DNA from 4 places in the Micromonospora sp. WMMD1082 genome. Region 1 is predicted to be linked to each of the others. Evidence: riboswitches for the same ligand, from Rfam matches in the RefSeq annotation. Region 1 holds a riboswitch; each other region holds the start of a gene.
What was found. A riboswitch is a leader RNA that binds a small molecule or an ion and turns the genes downstream of it on or off. The one in region 1 is predicted to bind cobalamin.

Region 1 (3,617 bases):
CCCGCGTCATCACCGTCGACGGTCCGGACGCCACCGCGGTGGCGATCAGGGATGACCGGATCGTCGCTCTCGACGTGGTTCCCGCCCGACAGGTGATCGACCTGGCCGGGGCCACCGTGGTCCCCGGATTCCACGACGCGCACAACCACATGGCCTGGTACGGGCTCACCCTCGACGAGATCGACCTGCGGGTGCCCACCCTCCAGGCCCTGCTCGCCGCCGTCGCCGAACGCGCGGCGCACGCACCCGCCGGTACCTGGCTGATCGGCAGCGGCTACGACGAGAACAAGCTCGGCCGGCATCCGCACCGCGACGACCTGGACGCCGTCGCGGGCGAGCACCACGTGCTGCTCAAACACGTGTCCGGGCACATGTGCGTGGTCAACTCCCCGGTGCTGCACCGCCTCGGCCTGCACCAACGGGCGCGCGTGGTAACCGGCGGGAGCGTGGTCACCGACCGCGCGGGCAGACCCACCGGCCTGCTGCAGGAGCAGGCGCAGAACCTGGCCCACGAACTGGTCCTGCCCTACCCCATCGATGCGGTGACCACCGCCATCGACCGGGCCAGCCAACAGTTTCTGCGGGAGGGCATCACCAGCGTGGTCGAGGCCGGCATCGGCGGCGGCTGGATCGGTAAGAGTCCCATCGAGCTGGCCGCCTACCAGAACGCCCGGGAGCAGGGCCGGCTGCACGTACGGACCGAACTGATGGTCGCGGCCGACGCGCTGCATCCGCTCGCCGGTCACCCGGACGACGACATCAGCCTCGGTCTGGACCTCGGCATCCGTACCGGCTTCGGCGACGACAATCTGCGCCTGGGTCCGATGAAGATCTTCCTCGACGGCTCCCTGATCGGCCGCACCGCGGCCCTGACCCAGGCATACACCGACCTGCCCGGCCAGACCGGGTACCTCCAACAGGACGAGGCCCGGTTACGCGCGACCATCCTGGCCGCACATCGCAGCGGCTGGCGGATCGCCGCCCACGCCATCGGCGACGCGGCGATCGACCTCGCACTGGAGGCCTACGCCGAAGCTCAACGACAGCAGCACCGCCCGGACGTACGTCACCGCATCGAGCACTTCGGCGTGGCACGGCCGGACCAGCTACGCCGTGCCGCCGCCTTGGGGGTGGTGCCCGTACCCCAGGCGCGCTTCGTGACCGAGATCGGTGACGGGATGCGGCAGGCACTCGGAGCCGATCGGGTGCCCTGGGCCTACCGGCTGCGGTCTCTGCTCGACGCCGGGATGGTCCTGCCTGGCAGCTCCGACCGACCGGTGGTCACGGGCGCACCACTGCGCGGCATCCAGTCGATGGTCACCCGCCGTACCGCGTCAGGAGTACCGTTCGCAGCCGAGGAAGAGATCACGGTACGGCAGGCGCTGCGCGCCTACACCCTCGGTTCCGCGTACGCATCCCGCCAGGAACACCGCACCGGTTCCCTCACCGTCGGCAAGCTTGCCGACCTGACCGTACTCGGCGACGACCCTACGGCGGTCTCGCCCGATCGCATCGCGGACATCCCGGTGCTCCGTACGATGATCGGCGGCACGTTCCGATGGACCTGATCCCGGCCGACAGCCTCGACGGCGTCACCCTCGCAGACGTCGAGGCCCTCTACACCAGCAGCTTCCCGGACAGGTTGCGGGCACCGTTTCCCGACTTGCTCCGCGACGACGTGACCGTGGCGGTCATCAACGGCACACTGGCCGGGTTCGCCGTTTCCCGCGACCTCGCGCACACTCCGTGGGTGTTCCTGCGCTACTTCACCGTCGCGGCCCGCGGCCGTGGGCTCGGCACACAGCTGTGGCGACGGCTGTGCCGCAGGTGGGCTGCGCATGGCCGCAGCTGGGTGCTGCTGGACGTCGAGGATCCCGACGAGCCCGGAATCGACCACACCGACCAGACCCTGCGGCACCGGCGCGTCGCCTTCTACCGCCGACTGGGCGTCCAGGTGCTGCCGATTCGGGACTACGCGCCACCGCATCAGACGGCAGCGCATCCGCTGCGGCTGCTCGCTGCCGACACCCGCGCGGCGGCAACTGCGCCGCTGCACACTGCGCACCTTCGTGACGTCGTGCTCACCGTGTACCGGCACCGATACGGTCTGCCGGCAGACGATCCGATCGTGCACCGCACGTTGCGCTCCAGCGGTCTGCTCGACACTCCGCATCCTCAGCCGAACGGCGACATCGCAGACCGGGCCCGTCGAACCGGCCCGTGACGGCGATACCGTTCCAGTGGCGGTCGGTCCGCCCGGTCCGACACGATATCCTTGCCTCGCAGCCGGTCCGCGGTGGCATCCAGTCATGGCGGCGCAAGAGGGAACCCGGTGTGAGTCCGGGACTGCCCCGCAGCGGTGAGTGGGAACGACCGCCGTCGAAGACACTGGGCCCGATCCGGGTCTGGGAAGTGACGGCCAATAGGAACACCGGGTCCCCCGGTCACGCCCACGAGTCCGAAGACCTGCCCGCTGCCCACATGCACGAGGCATGTGGCGGACTCGGTGACCTTCGAGGGCGGGTCGACCATCAGCGTCAGCACGCTATCCGTGCTGCGCTCGATCGCGCCCCCTCCCCTGCCGAGTCCCTGCGGCTCGCAGAAGGAGACCACGGTGCATGCGTCATCGATCCGAGAACACACCCCGCCCGGCAACGGCCCGGCGACCAGCGCTAGCGGACAGCACTGTCTGCTGCTCAAGCACGGGGAGATGTTCCTCAAAGGCCGCAACCGGAAGCGATTCGAAGATCGCCTCGATGCGAACCTGCGCGACGCGCTACGCGACATCCCCGCTCCGGTGCGGATACGCACCAGACCCGGCGTCACCGTGGTGCGAGGAGCCGTCAACCAGCCACAGCTACTCGACCGGGTGCGACGCGTCATGGGCATCAGAAACATCCACCCCGCTATCGAAGTACCCGCGGAATGGGACGACGTCGCCAACGCCGCCGTCGCGCTCCTGCGACCGCTTCGGGTCACCGCCCCAGCACTTACCATCGCAGTTCGCGCACACCGGCGGGACAAGACGTTCCCGATGACCTCCAGCGAGATCGCGGGGACGCTCGGGCACCACCTCTGCCGCACCACCGGCGCCACCGTCGACCTCACCACACCAGATGTGCAACTCACGGTAGAGGTAGCCGAACGGCGCTGCTTCCTGTCGATCCGACGCCAGCGCGGGCAGGGCGGTCTGCCCGTCGGCACCAGCGGACGCGCACTCGTGCTGCTCTCCGGCGGCTACGACTCACCCGTCGCTGCCCACCGCGCCATGCGCCGTGGCCTGCGCTGCGACTTCGTGCACTTCACCGGCGCGCCCTACACCGGCCCGTCCTCCGCCTACAAGGCCTACGCGTTGGCTCGGGAACTCAACCGCTACCAGCCGCCGGGCCGACTGCACATCATTCCCATCGGCTCCGCGCAGAAGATGCTCGCCCTCGCCGGTACTGGCCGCTTCCGCACCATCGCCTACCGGCGACTCATGCTGCGGGTCGCCGACGCCCTGGCCAGCAACACGCCGGCACAGGCTCTCGTCACCGGCGACAGCCTCGGCCAGGTGGCCAGCCAGACGGTGACGAACCTCGCCACCGTCGACGAGGCGATTCGCAGGCCCGTGCTAC
Region 2 (3,617 bases), 1.7 Mb from region 1:
TCCGCGAGCTGAAGGCGCGCGGGCTCTGGACGGCACCCATCCGCGAGCAGATCAAACGCGCCGAAGGGTCGGTACAGGCCATCGCCGAGCTGCCGACGGACGTGCGGGAGCTGTTCCGTACCGCGTGGGAGTTGCCGCAGCGGGCCCTGATCGACCTGGCGGCGGCCCGCGCGCCGTACATCGACCAGTCGCAGTCGCTGAACCTGTTCATGAGCGCGCCGACCATCGGCAAGCTCTCCTCGATGTACCTGTACGCCTGGAAGTCCGGGCTGAAGACCACCTACTACCTGCGTTCGCGCCCGGCGACGCGGATCCAGCAGGCCACCGTCGCCGTCACGCCGACCGCCACCCGGGCGGTCACACCGCTCGTCACGGTGACCGACGACGAGGCGCTGGCCTGCTCCCTGGAAAACCCCGAAAGCTGCGAGGCATGCCAATGACCACCGTTTCCGAACCCAGCACCAGCACCAGCAGCGCCGGCTCGCGGCACCTGCTGCTCGACCCGGGCATGGACCTGACCCTGCGGCCGATGCGCTACCCGCACTTCTTCGACCGGTTCCGGGACGCGATCAAGAACACCTGGACCGTCGAGGAGGTCGACCTGCACTCCGACCTCGCCGACCTGGCCAAGCTGTCCCCGGCGGAGCGGCACCTGGTCAGCCGGCTGGTGGCGTTCTTCGCCACCGGCGACACCATCGTCGCCAACAACCTGGTGCTCAACCTCTACCAGCACGTCAACAGCCCCGAGGGTCGGCTCTACCTGTCCCGCCAGCTGTTCGAGGAGGCGGTGCACGTCCAGTTCTACCTCAACCTGCTGGACACCTACGTGCCCGACGAGCAGGAGCGGTACGAGGCGTTCGCCGCGGTGGAGAACATCCCGTCGATCCGCCGCAAGGCCGAGTTCTGCTTCCGCTGGATCGACTCGATCTTCGAGCTGCGGGAGCTGAGGACGCGGGACGACCGGCGGGCGTTCCTGCTGAACCTGATCTGCTTCGCGGCCTGCATTGAGGGCTTGTTCTTCTACGGCGCGTTCGCCTACGTCTACTTCCTGCGGTCCCGGGGGGTGCTGCACGGTCTCGCCTCCGGCACCAACTGGGTGTTCCGCGACGAGTCGATGCACATGGCCTTCGCCTTCGACGTGGTCGACACCGTGCGCCGGGAGGAGCCGGACCTGTTCGACGACGACCTCGCCGGCCAGGTACGCGAGATGCTCGCCGAGGCGGTCGAGTGCGAGGTGCAGTTCGCCGAGGACCTGCTCGAACAGGGCGTGTCCGGGCTCTCCCTGACCGACATGCGCGAGTACCTCCAGCACGTGGCCGACCGCCGGCTCGCGCAGCTCGACATCGCACCGCTGTACGGGTCGAAGAACCCGTTCGCCTTCATGGAGTTGCAGGACGTGCAGGAGCTGTCCAACTTCTTCGAGCGGCGGGTGTCGGCGTACCAGGTCGGGGTGACCGGCACGGTCGCCTTCGACGACGACTTCTGACCGACGCCGCACCAACGGCCGCCCGGTGACGATCTTCTCGATCTCGCCGGGCGGCCCGCGGGGCGCATATGATGGTCAACGGTGTTGGTTCGTCCCGGCCCTGGCGGTGGGGACGTCGTAAGAGGGAACCCGGTGCGAGACCGGGACTGCCCCGCAGCGGTGAGTGGGAACGACCGCCGTCAACAGAGCACTGGACCGCGAGGTCTGGGAAGCGACGGCCAGTAGGCGACCCGGTGTCACGAGGTGACCCGGTGTCAGGCCCACGAGTCCGAAGACCTGCCAGCGCTGCGCACGCCGCCGGTGTGCGCCGTCGGCGGCCTCTCGGGAGGGCCAGGGCGGAAGCCGGTACCCGACCTACCTGCCTCCCCTCCCGTGCCGCCGGGCACTTCGAGGGAAGGACCCCTGGATGACCACCGCATTTGGTCGCAGCACCGTGCTCGGCTACCCGCGCATCGGCCCCCACCGCGAGCTGAAGAAGGCCGTGGAGGCGTACTGGGCCGGCACCGTCGACGCCGGCGATCTGGAGAGCACCGCCGCCCGGCTCCGGGCCGAGGTCTGGCGTACGCTGCGCGATGCCCGCCTCGACGCGATCCCGTCGAACACCTTCTCCTACTACGACCACGTGCTCGACACCGCCGTGGCCGTCGGCGCGATCCCGGCCCGGTTCGCCCGGCTGGGCCTGTCGGCGCTGGACACGTACTTCGCCATGGCCCGGGGCGTCGACGCCGAGCCGGCGCTGGAGCTGACGAAGTGGTTCGACACCAACTACCACTACCTGGTGCCGGAGATCGGCGCCGACACCGTCTTCACCGCGAACCCGGCGAAGGCGCTGGGCGAGTACGCCGAGGCCCGCGAGCTGGGCATCACCACCCGACCGGTGCTCGTCGGGCCGGCCACGTTCCTGCTGCTGGCCAAGGGCGACGATCCGTTCGCCCGCCTCGACGACCTGGTCGAGACGTACGCCCGGATCCTCACCGCGCTGGCCGAGGCGGGGGTTGCCTGGGTGCAGCTGGACGAGCCCGCCTACGTCGCCGACCGTAGCCCGGCGGAGATCGACGCCCTTCGCCGCGCGTACACCCGGCTCGGTGAGCTGGCGCGGCGGCCGCAGATCTTCGTGGCGACCTACTTCGGCGAACTCGGCGACGCTCTACCGGCCCTGCTGGACACGCCGGTCGAGGCCATCGGCCTGGACCTGGTCGCCGGGCCGGGCAACCTGCACCGGCTCGCCGCCGCCGGCCCGCTGGGTGGCCGGACCATCGTCGCCGGCCTGGTCGACGGCCGCAACATCTGGCGTACCGACCTGCGGGCCGCCGTCGCGGCCGGAGCGACGGTCGCCGGGCTGGCCGACCAGGTCGCGGTGGCCACGTCCTGCTCCCTGCTGCACGTCCCGGTCGACCTGTCCGGCGAGACCCGCCTCGACCCCCAGTTGTCCGAGCGGCTCGCGTTCGCCCGGCAGAAGGTCGACGAGGTCGTCCTGCTCGGCCGCGCGCTGCGCGACGGCACCACCGCGTTGCCCGCGCCGTTGCCGCCCATCCCGGCGGCCTGGCGCCACGACGACGTCCGGGGACGCCTGGCCGCGCTGCGCCCCACCGACCGGCAGCGCGGCGACTACGCCAGCCGGGCCGCCCGGCAGCAGGACCGGCTCGGGCTGCCGGAGTTGCCGACCACCACGATCGGGTCGTTCCCGCAGACCGCCGAGCTGCGCAAGGCCCGGGCCGCGCACCGCGCGGGCAGCCTCGACGACGCGGGGTACACGGCGCGGATGCGCGCCGAGGTCGAGCACGTCATCCGGCTACAGGAGCGGCTGGGACTGGACGTGCTCGTGCACGGCGAACCGGAACGCAACGACATGGTGCAGTACTTCGGGGAGCAGCTCGACGGGTTCGCCGCCACCGAGCACGGCTGGGTGCAGTCGTACGGCTCCCGCTGCGTACGCCCGCCGATCATCTACGGCGACGTGGCGCGGAAGGCGCCGATGACCGTCGCGTGGTCCACCTACGCGCAGTCGCTGACCAGCAAGCCGGTCAAGGGCATGCTCACCGGCCCGGTCACCATCCTGGCCTGGTCGTTCGTCCGGGACGACCAGCCCTCGGCAGACACCGCCGACCAGGTCGCGCTCGCCCTGCGCGAC
Region 3 (3,617 bases), 2.7 Mb from region 1:
GCTGGCGTACACGGCGACACCGCACGATCGGGCCGCGGTCCTGCGCGCCGATCCGGACTGGGTCGCCGATCAGCTCCGGCGCGACGACAGCCAGGTGCTGCCACTGTGGCGCGACCGGCTCCTGCTGACCGCCGACGGCCACCCGGTCACCCGCACCGGAGCGGCGGGCCGCGCCCTGGCGGCGGCGGCCGGCCAGACCGCCCTGCTGGGCCTCGACGGCACCACGGCGACCTTCGCCGCCGACCTGAGCGCGGCCGAGGAGGCCGACGCGCTCCGGCTCGGTGCCGCGCACGCCAGCGCCGACCTGCGCAGCCTGGCCGCCACGCTGCCCGGCCCGCTCGCCGCCACCCTGGCGTACGCGCGCGGAATGCTCTACTGGAACCGGCACACCGGATACTGCGGCACCTGCGGCGCGGCGACCGCCAGCGCGCACGCCGGTCACCTGCGGGTGTGCCAGGGCCCGGAGTGCGGCCGGCAACTGTTTCCCCGGATCGAGCCCGCCGTCATCGTGCTGGTGGAAGGCCCCGGTCCCCGACCACGCTGCCTGCTCGCCCGCCATCACGGCGCCGGCCCGGACAACTTCTCCCTGCTGGCCGGGTTCGTCGAGATCGGGGAGAGCCTGGAGGGTGCCGTGCGCCGCGAGGTCGCCGAGGAGGCCGGGGTCGCGATCGGCACGGTGACCTACCGTGGCTCACAGGGCTGGCCCTTCCCGGCCGGCCTCATGGTCGGCTTCGTCGCCCAGGCCGTCGACGAGAGCATCACCGTGGACGGCACGGAGCTACTGGCGGCGCGGTGGTTCAGCCGCGCCGAGATCGTCGAACGCGTCGTCGACGGGCCCGGCTCGGGTCCGGTCGACTCCATCGGCGGTCGGCTGCTGCGCTCCTGGGCCGGCCTCGATGGGCACGATCGCCAGCCCCGGCCGGTCTGACCCGTCGGCCGGCCCGGCCACGGCCGCCACGCCCCCGGGTGGGCGGCACCGACGGCCAGGCCAGCGGAGCGAGGTCGGCGGGGCGCGGTCAGCAGGCGCGGTCAGCAGGCGCGATCGGCGGAGCGCGGTCAGCGGGCGCGATCGGCGGGCGCGGTCAGGGGATGTCGGCCGGCGCGTCGAGCAGGGCGTGGCGCAGGGCCAACCGGTGCTCGCGACGGATCTCGGCCTCCCGGTAGCGACGCCGGTCGCCGTCGGTCTCCGGCAGCAGCGGCGGCACCGGGCGCGGGTGGCCGGCGTCGTCCACGGCCACCATCACCAGGTGCGCGGTGGCCACGTCGGTGGGCGGTACGGCGCGGTCCCACCGGTCGGCGGTGACCCGCACCGCCACCTCCATCGAGCTGCGGCCGGCCCAGGTGATCCGGGCGTCCACGTGCACCACGTCGCCGACCCGCACGGCCCGCAGGAACGCCGTCTCGTCGATGGCCGCGGTCACCGCCGGCCCGTCCGAGTGTCGGGCGGCCACCACCCCGGCGACCGAGTCGATCAGGTTGAGGATCCGGCCGCCGTGGACCGTACCCATGAGGTTGGTGTGGTGCTGGTCCATGATCTGCGACAGGGTCAGGTGCGACGCCGACGGTGGGCGACCGTCGATCGCGATGGTCTCGGGCACTCTGGTCATCCGTCCTCGGGAAGCAGGCCACCGGCATCGAGGGCGCGCACGTCGAGGACCGCCGACGACTGGCGTACGGCGAGTCACCCGCCCGACCCACCCGCGAGGCCGACGGCAGCGCACACACCTCGTGTGCGCGGCGCGGGCAGGTCTTCGGACTCGCGGGCGTCGCCGGGCGTCGCCCGGTCCTCCTACTGGCCGTCGCTTCCCGGACCCACCCGGGTCCAGTGCCGATGACGGCGGTCGTTCCCACTCACCGCTGCGGGGCAGTCCCGGACTTCCACCGGGTTCCCTCTTGCGACGCCCGACCGGGGTGGCCGGGCGAACCAGCGCCGCAGCCACGATATCCGCCGCCGGGATGGACCCGGGCACTCACCACCGCCGGTGTGAGGTTGCTCGCCCGACGGTCCGCTCCCCGCCGGGCCGGCCGTACGGTCTGCACTGCCGGTCGTAGCGGTGGCCGTGCGGGAATCGGTGGCCGTCCGCTCGTCGTGATGGCCGGCCGGAAATGGCGCCAGGCCGTGATCGCGGGTTAGCCTGCCCTAACTTGTCGGGGGAGTGAGGCGGGGATGGCACCGAGCACGGCGCGGCTGATCGGCGGGATGTTCTGGCGCCAGCGCCGGGACACCGCCCTGTGTGCCACCTTCTGGTCCCTGCACCAGGTGTGCGAGGCACTCGTCCCGGTGGCGATCGGCCTGGTCATCGACCAGGCCGTGGGGACGGGGTCGACCTCGGCGATGGTCTGGTCCGTGCTGGGCATCTTCGCGCTGTTCACCGCCCTCACCATGGGGTGGCGGTCGGGCTTCTGGTTCCTCTCCAAGGCGATGGTGGAGGAGTCGCACGCGTTGCGGATGCGGGTGGTCCGGCGCGTCGTCGGCGGGCGGGGCATCCGGACCAGACGCCAGAGCGGTGAACTGCTCTCGATCGCGACCTCCGACACCCAGTCCGCCGCCGAGTTGCTCGAACTGGGCAGCCGGGGCGTGAGCGCGCTGCTCGGCCTGACGGTGTCGACGATCGTGCTGCTGCGCATCGACTGGTCACTCGGACTCGGGCTGGTGGTGGGCGTACCGATCCTGGTGCTCGGGCTCAACGCGCTCGGACCGCTCGTGGGGCGGCACACGTCGGCGCAGCAGCAGGCCATCGGTCGGGCCGCCGCCACGGCGTCGGATCTCCTGCGCGGGCTCCGACCGCTGCGCGGCTTCGGTGGCGTGACCGAGGCCGCCCGCCGTTACCGTACGGCCAGCCGCACGTCGCTGCGCGCCAGCGTCGGCACGGTCAAGGCCGGTGCCACGTTCGTCGGCGCCTCGACGTTCACCACCGGCCTGCTGATCACGGTGGTGGCCGCCCTGGCGGGCTGGTACGCCCTGCAGGGGCGGATCACGGTCGGGCAGCTCATCACGATCGTCGGGCTGGCCACGTTCATCACCGATCCGGTGCTCAACCTCGCCGACTGCGTCTTCCGGCTGGCAACGGCCCGGGCCAGCGCGGCCCGCGTGGCCGAGGTGCTCGCCGCACCCGAACGGGCCCCGTCCGGCGTACGGGCGGCGCAGGCGGGCACGCTGGCCCTCGACGAGGTGCACACGCCCGGCCTGGACGGCGTCGGCCTCGCCGTGCGGCCCGGCGAGATGCTCGGTGTGGTCACCGGCGAGACCGTCACCGCCGATGACGTCACCGACCTGCTCTCCGGCGCGCGGTCGCCCGAGCGGGGCGAGGTGACGCTGGCCGGCACGCCGATGCGGGAGCTGGACGTCGACTCGCTGCGCCGGGCCGTGCTCGTCGAGCCGCACGGGGTCGACCTGCTCGGCGCCACCCTGCGTGAAGTACTGCAGACCGGGGACGACCGGGACGACGCCACGTTGAGCGCCGGCATCGCGGCGGCCTCCGTCGGTGACCTGCTCGCCGACGGCGACGCCGGGCTGGACCGCGAGCTGACCGACCACGGCCTGAACCTCTCCGGCGGTCAGCGGCAGCGGATCGCCCTGGCCCGCGCGCTGCTGGCCGACCGGCCGGTCACCGTCT
Region 4 (2,826 bases), 1.7 Mb from region 1:
GGGCCGCCCGGGTCTCGGCGTACGCCGGATGCGGGCCGAACCGCTCGGCGAGCCCGGCCGACGTCTCCAGCGCGGTCAGGAAGACCTCCTCCTGCACCCGGGTCGACAGCTCCCGGGCCTGCGCGGAGTCGAACGGCAGCCGCAGCGTGAAGAACGCGTCCTGCAGACCCATCAGCCCGAGCCCGACGGGGCGCCAGCGGGGGTTCGACGCGGCGGCCTGCTCGGCCGGGTAGTAGTTGATGTCGATCACCCGGTCGAGGAAGACCACCGCCGTGCGGACGGTCGCGCGCAGCCGCTCCCAGTCGACCCCGTCGGCGGTGACGTGCGCGCCCAGGTTGACCGACCCCAGGTTGCAGACCGCGGTCTCGGCGTCGTCGTTGACCTCCAGGATCTCGGTGCACAGATTGGACAGATGGATGGTGTTGCCCGGCCCGCCGGTCTGGTTGGACAGCCGGTTCGAGGCGTCCTTGAACGTCATCCACCCGTTGCCGGTCTGCGCGAGGGTGCGCATCATCCGCCCGTACAGCTCGCGGGCCTTGACGGTCCGGACCGCCTTCTTCTCCGCCGCCCGGTACGCCTCGTCGAACGCCTCGCCGAACAGGTCGGGCAGCTCCGGCGCCTCGGAGGGGTCGATCAGCGACCAGTCGCCGTCCGCCTCGACCCGCCGCATGAACTCGTCCGGGATCCAGTTGGCCAGGTTCAGGTTGTGCGTACGCCGGGACTCCTCGCCGGTGTTGTCCCGCAGCTCCAGGAACTCCTCGATGTCCGGATGCCACGGCTCCAGGTACACGCAGGCCGCGCCCTTGCGACGGCCGCCCTGGTTGACCGCCGCCACCCCGGCGTCGAGCGTCTTGAGAAACGGCACGATGCCGTTCGACCGGCCGTTGGTCCCCCGGATCAACGCGCCACGACCCCGCACCCGCGACCAGGAGATGCCGATGCCGCCGGAGAACTTCGACAGCTTCGCGACCTGGTGATAGCGCTCGTAGATCGAGTCCAGTTCGTCGCGCGGCGAGTCGACCAGGAAACACGACGACATCTGGGTGTGCCGGGTACCGGAGTTGAACAGCGTCGGTGAACTCGGCAGGTAGGCCAGGCTCGACATCAGCCGGTAGAAGTCGATCGCCTCGCCCGGCGACTCGGAGAGCCCGCAGGCGACCCGCAGCAGCCAGTACTGCGGGGTCTCCACCACCAGCCGGGTCTCCGGATGCCGCAGCAGGTACCGGTCCGCGACCGTACGCAGGCCGAAGTACTCGAACCGCAGGTCACCATCCGGGTCGATGGCGTCGTCCAGCTTGCGCGCGTTGCGGGCCACGAACTCCGCGGTGCCGTCGCCGATCAGCCCCAGGCCGTGCGCGTACCGGATCGACTGGCTGAAGCTCGCCACCTGCTGCCCGCGCACCTCCTTGTCCACGTACGCGGCCAGCAGTCGGGCGGCCAGCTTCGAGTACTGCGGCTCCTCGCCGATCAGCTCCGCCGCCGTCTGGATCGACAGCTTGTCCAGCTCGGCGGTGGTGGCGCCGTCGTACAGGCCGCTGATCGTCTTCGTCGCCACCCGCAGCGGATCGATCTCGTCCAGGTCGGCGACCCAGCGCTCCACCGCCTTGACGATCTTGTTGACGTCCACCGGCTCGGTGGCGCCGTTCCGCTTGCGGACCTGCATCACGTGCCGGCGTAGCTCCGGCCCCGCCTGCTCCTGGGTCACCGTCACGGTCCCCCTCCTCACGCCCGTCCCCAAGGTCGAGGGCGCGCAGGGAGGACGCCGCCGGTCACCCGACGGCAGGCTTGCCCGGCTGACCAGCTGGTGGCGTCGGCCGTCCCGCGCGGCCTTCGACCGCCGCACGCGACGCGTGCGGCGCACTGGCAGGTCTTCGGACTCGTGGGCGTCGTGCTCGCGTCTACTGGCCGTCGCTTCCCAGACCCGGCGGGCCCAGTGCTTGTGTGACGGCGGTCGTTCCCACTCACCGCTGCGGGGCAGTCCCGGACTTCCACCGGGTTCCCTGTTGCCTCGACCACCGTGGATTGACGGTCGAACCAGCTGCGGCTAACACCATATATGGGCACAGCAGAAAGTTGGCAACACCAGATGGTGTGTCGGGCGAGTCACAGCGCCGGGTCGCTCACGGCGCGCGTCGTCGCCCTGGACGCCCCGCGTGGTCCAGCCGGCCCGCCGTCGTCCGCAGCGTCCAGCGCCCGGGGTCGCCGCGGAGCACGGTCGCGGTCAGCGGCGCGATGTCGATCCGCCAGAACGATGCCGGCCCGGCGCCGATCGCGTTCACCACCAGGGCACGGATCACCATCGGATGGGTGACCGCGACGAGCGTGCGTACGGTGCCGGGCACGGCACGCAGCCAGTGGCCGGTCCGGTCGAGCAGGTCGTGCAGCGATTCGCCGCCGTGCGGGGCCGCCCGCGCCTCGGTCAGCCACGACTCGACCTCGGCCGGCCGCTCGGCCACCAGGTCGTCGAGCGTACGACCGGCCCAGCGGCCGAGATCGGCGTCGCGCAACCCGTCGTCGACGGTCGGCGCGAGCCCGAGCGCGGCGGCGGTCTGCACGCAGCGCCGCGCCGGCCCGCAGCGGACCTCGTCGGCCCGGGGCAGCAGCTGGGCCAGGGCGGTCGCGTCGGCCAGCCCATGCGCGTCGAGGGGCTCGTCCCGGGGAAAGGCGACCGCCCGGGTGGCCGCCGTGGGCGCGTGGCTGACCAGCACCAGCCGGGTCTTCATGGCTTCTGACCTCCGCCCCTCGGTGCCGGCGGGTGCCTTCCGGCCCACTGCGGTTCGTGTCGGCGCGTTGACACCCCCGCCCGGCCGGCCGTAGCGTCCGGGG

Region 2: it holds a riboswitch for cobalamin, as region 1 does, so the genes downstream of both, metE (5-methyltetrahydropteroyltriglutamate--homocysteine S-methyltransferase) here and thiI (tRNA uracil 4-sulfurtransferase ThiI) in region 1, are expected to answer to the same signal.
Region 3: it holds a riboswitch for cobalamin, as region 1 does, so the genes downstream of both, O7615_RS29615 (acyl-CoA thioesterase) here and thiI (tRNA uracil 4-sulfurtransferase ThiI) in region 1, are expected to answer to the same signal.
Region 4: it holds a riboswitch for cobalamin, as region 1 does, so the genes downstream of both, O7615_RS25050 (ribonucleoside-diphosphate reductase subunit alpha) here and thiI (tRNA uracil 4-sulfurtransferase ThiI) in region 1, are expected to answer to the same signal.

Annotation. Positions count from the first base shown of each region.
Region 1 is NZ_JARUBM010000002.1:3,747,287-3,750,903, reverse strand. Features, by position in the region: gene O7615_RS17355 (amidohydrolase) at 1-1,568, shown strand, start outside; gene O7615_RS17350 (GNAT family N-acetyltransferase) at 1,559-2,224, shown strand; cobalamin riboswitch at 2,271-2,489, shown strand; gene thiI (tRNA uracil 4-sulfurtransferase ThiI) at 2,615-3,617, shown strand, end outside.
Region 2 is NZ_JARUBM010000002.1:5,449,585-5,453,201, forward strand. Features, by position in the region: gene O7615_RS25050 (ribonucleoside-diphosphate reductase subunit alpha) at 1-440, shown strand, start outside; gene O7615_RS25055 (ribonucleotide-diphosphate reductase subunit beta) at 437-1,486, shown strand; cobalamin riboswitch at 1,555-1,785, shown strand; gene metE (5-methyltetrahydropteroyltriglutamate--homocysteine S-methyltransferase) at 1,893-3,617, shown strand, end outside.
Region 3 is NZ_JARUBM010000002.1:6,407,616-6,411,232, forward strand. Features, by position in the region: gene nudC (NAD(+) diphosphatase) at 1-928, shown strand, start outside; gene O7615_RS29615 (acyl-CoA thioesterase) at 1,083-1,607, opposite strand; cobalamin riboswitch at 1,746-1,895, opposite strand; gene O7615_RS29620 (ABC transporter ATP-binding protein) at 2,168-3,617, shown strand, end outside.
Region 4 is NZ_JARUBM010000002.1:5,446,522-5,449,347, reverse strand. Features, by position in the region: gene O7615_RS25050 (ribonucleoside-diphosphate reductase subunit alpha) at 1-1,663, opposite strand, end outside; cobalamin riboswitch at 1,845-2,054, opposite strand; gene O7615_RS25045 (histidine phosphatase family protein) at 2,121-2,723, opposite strand.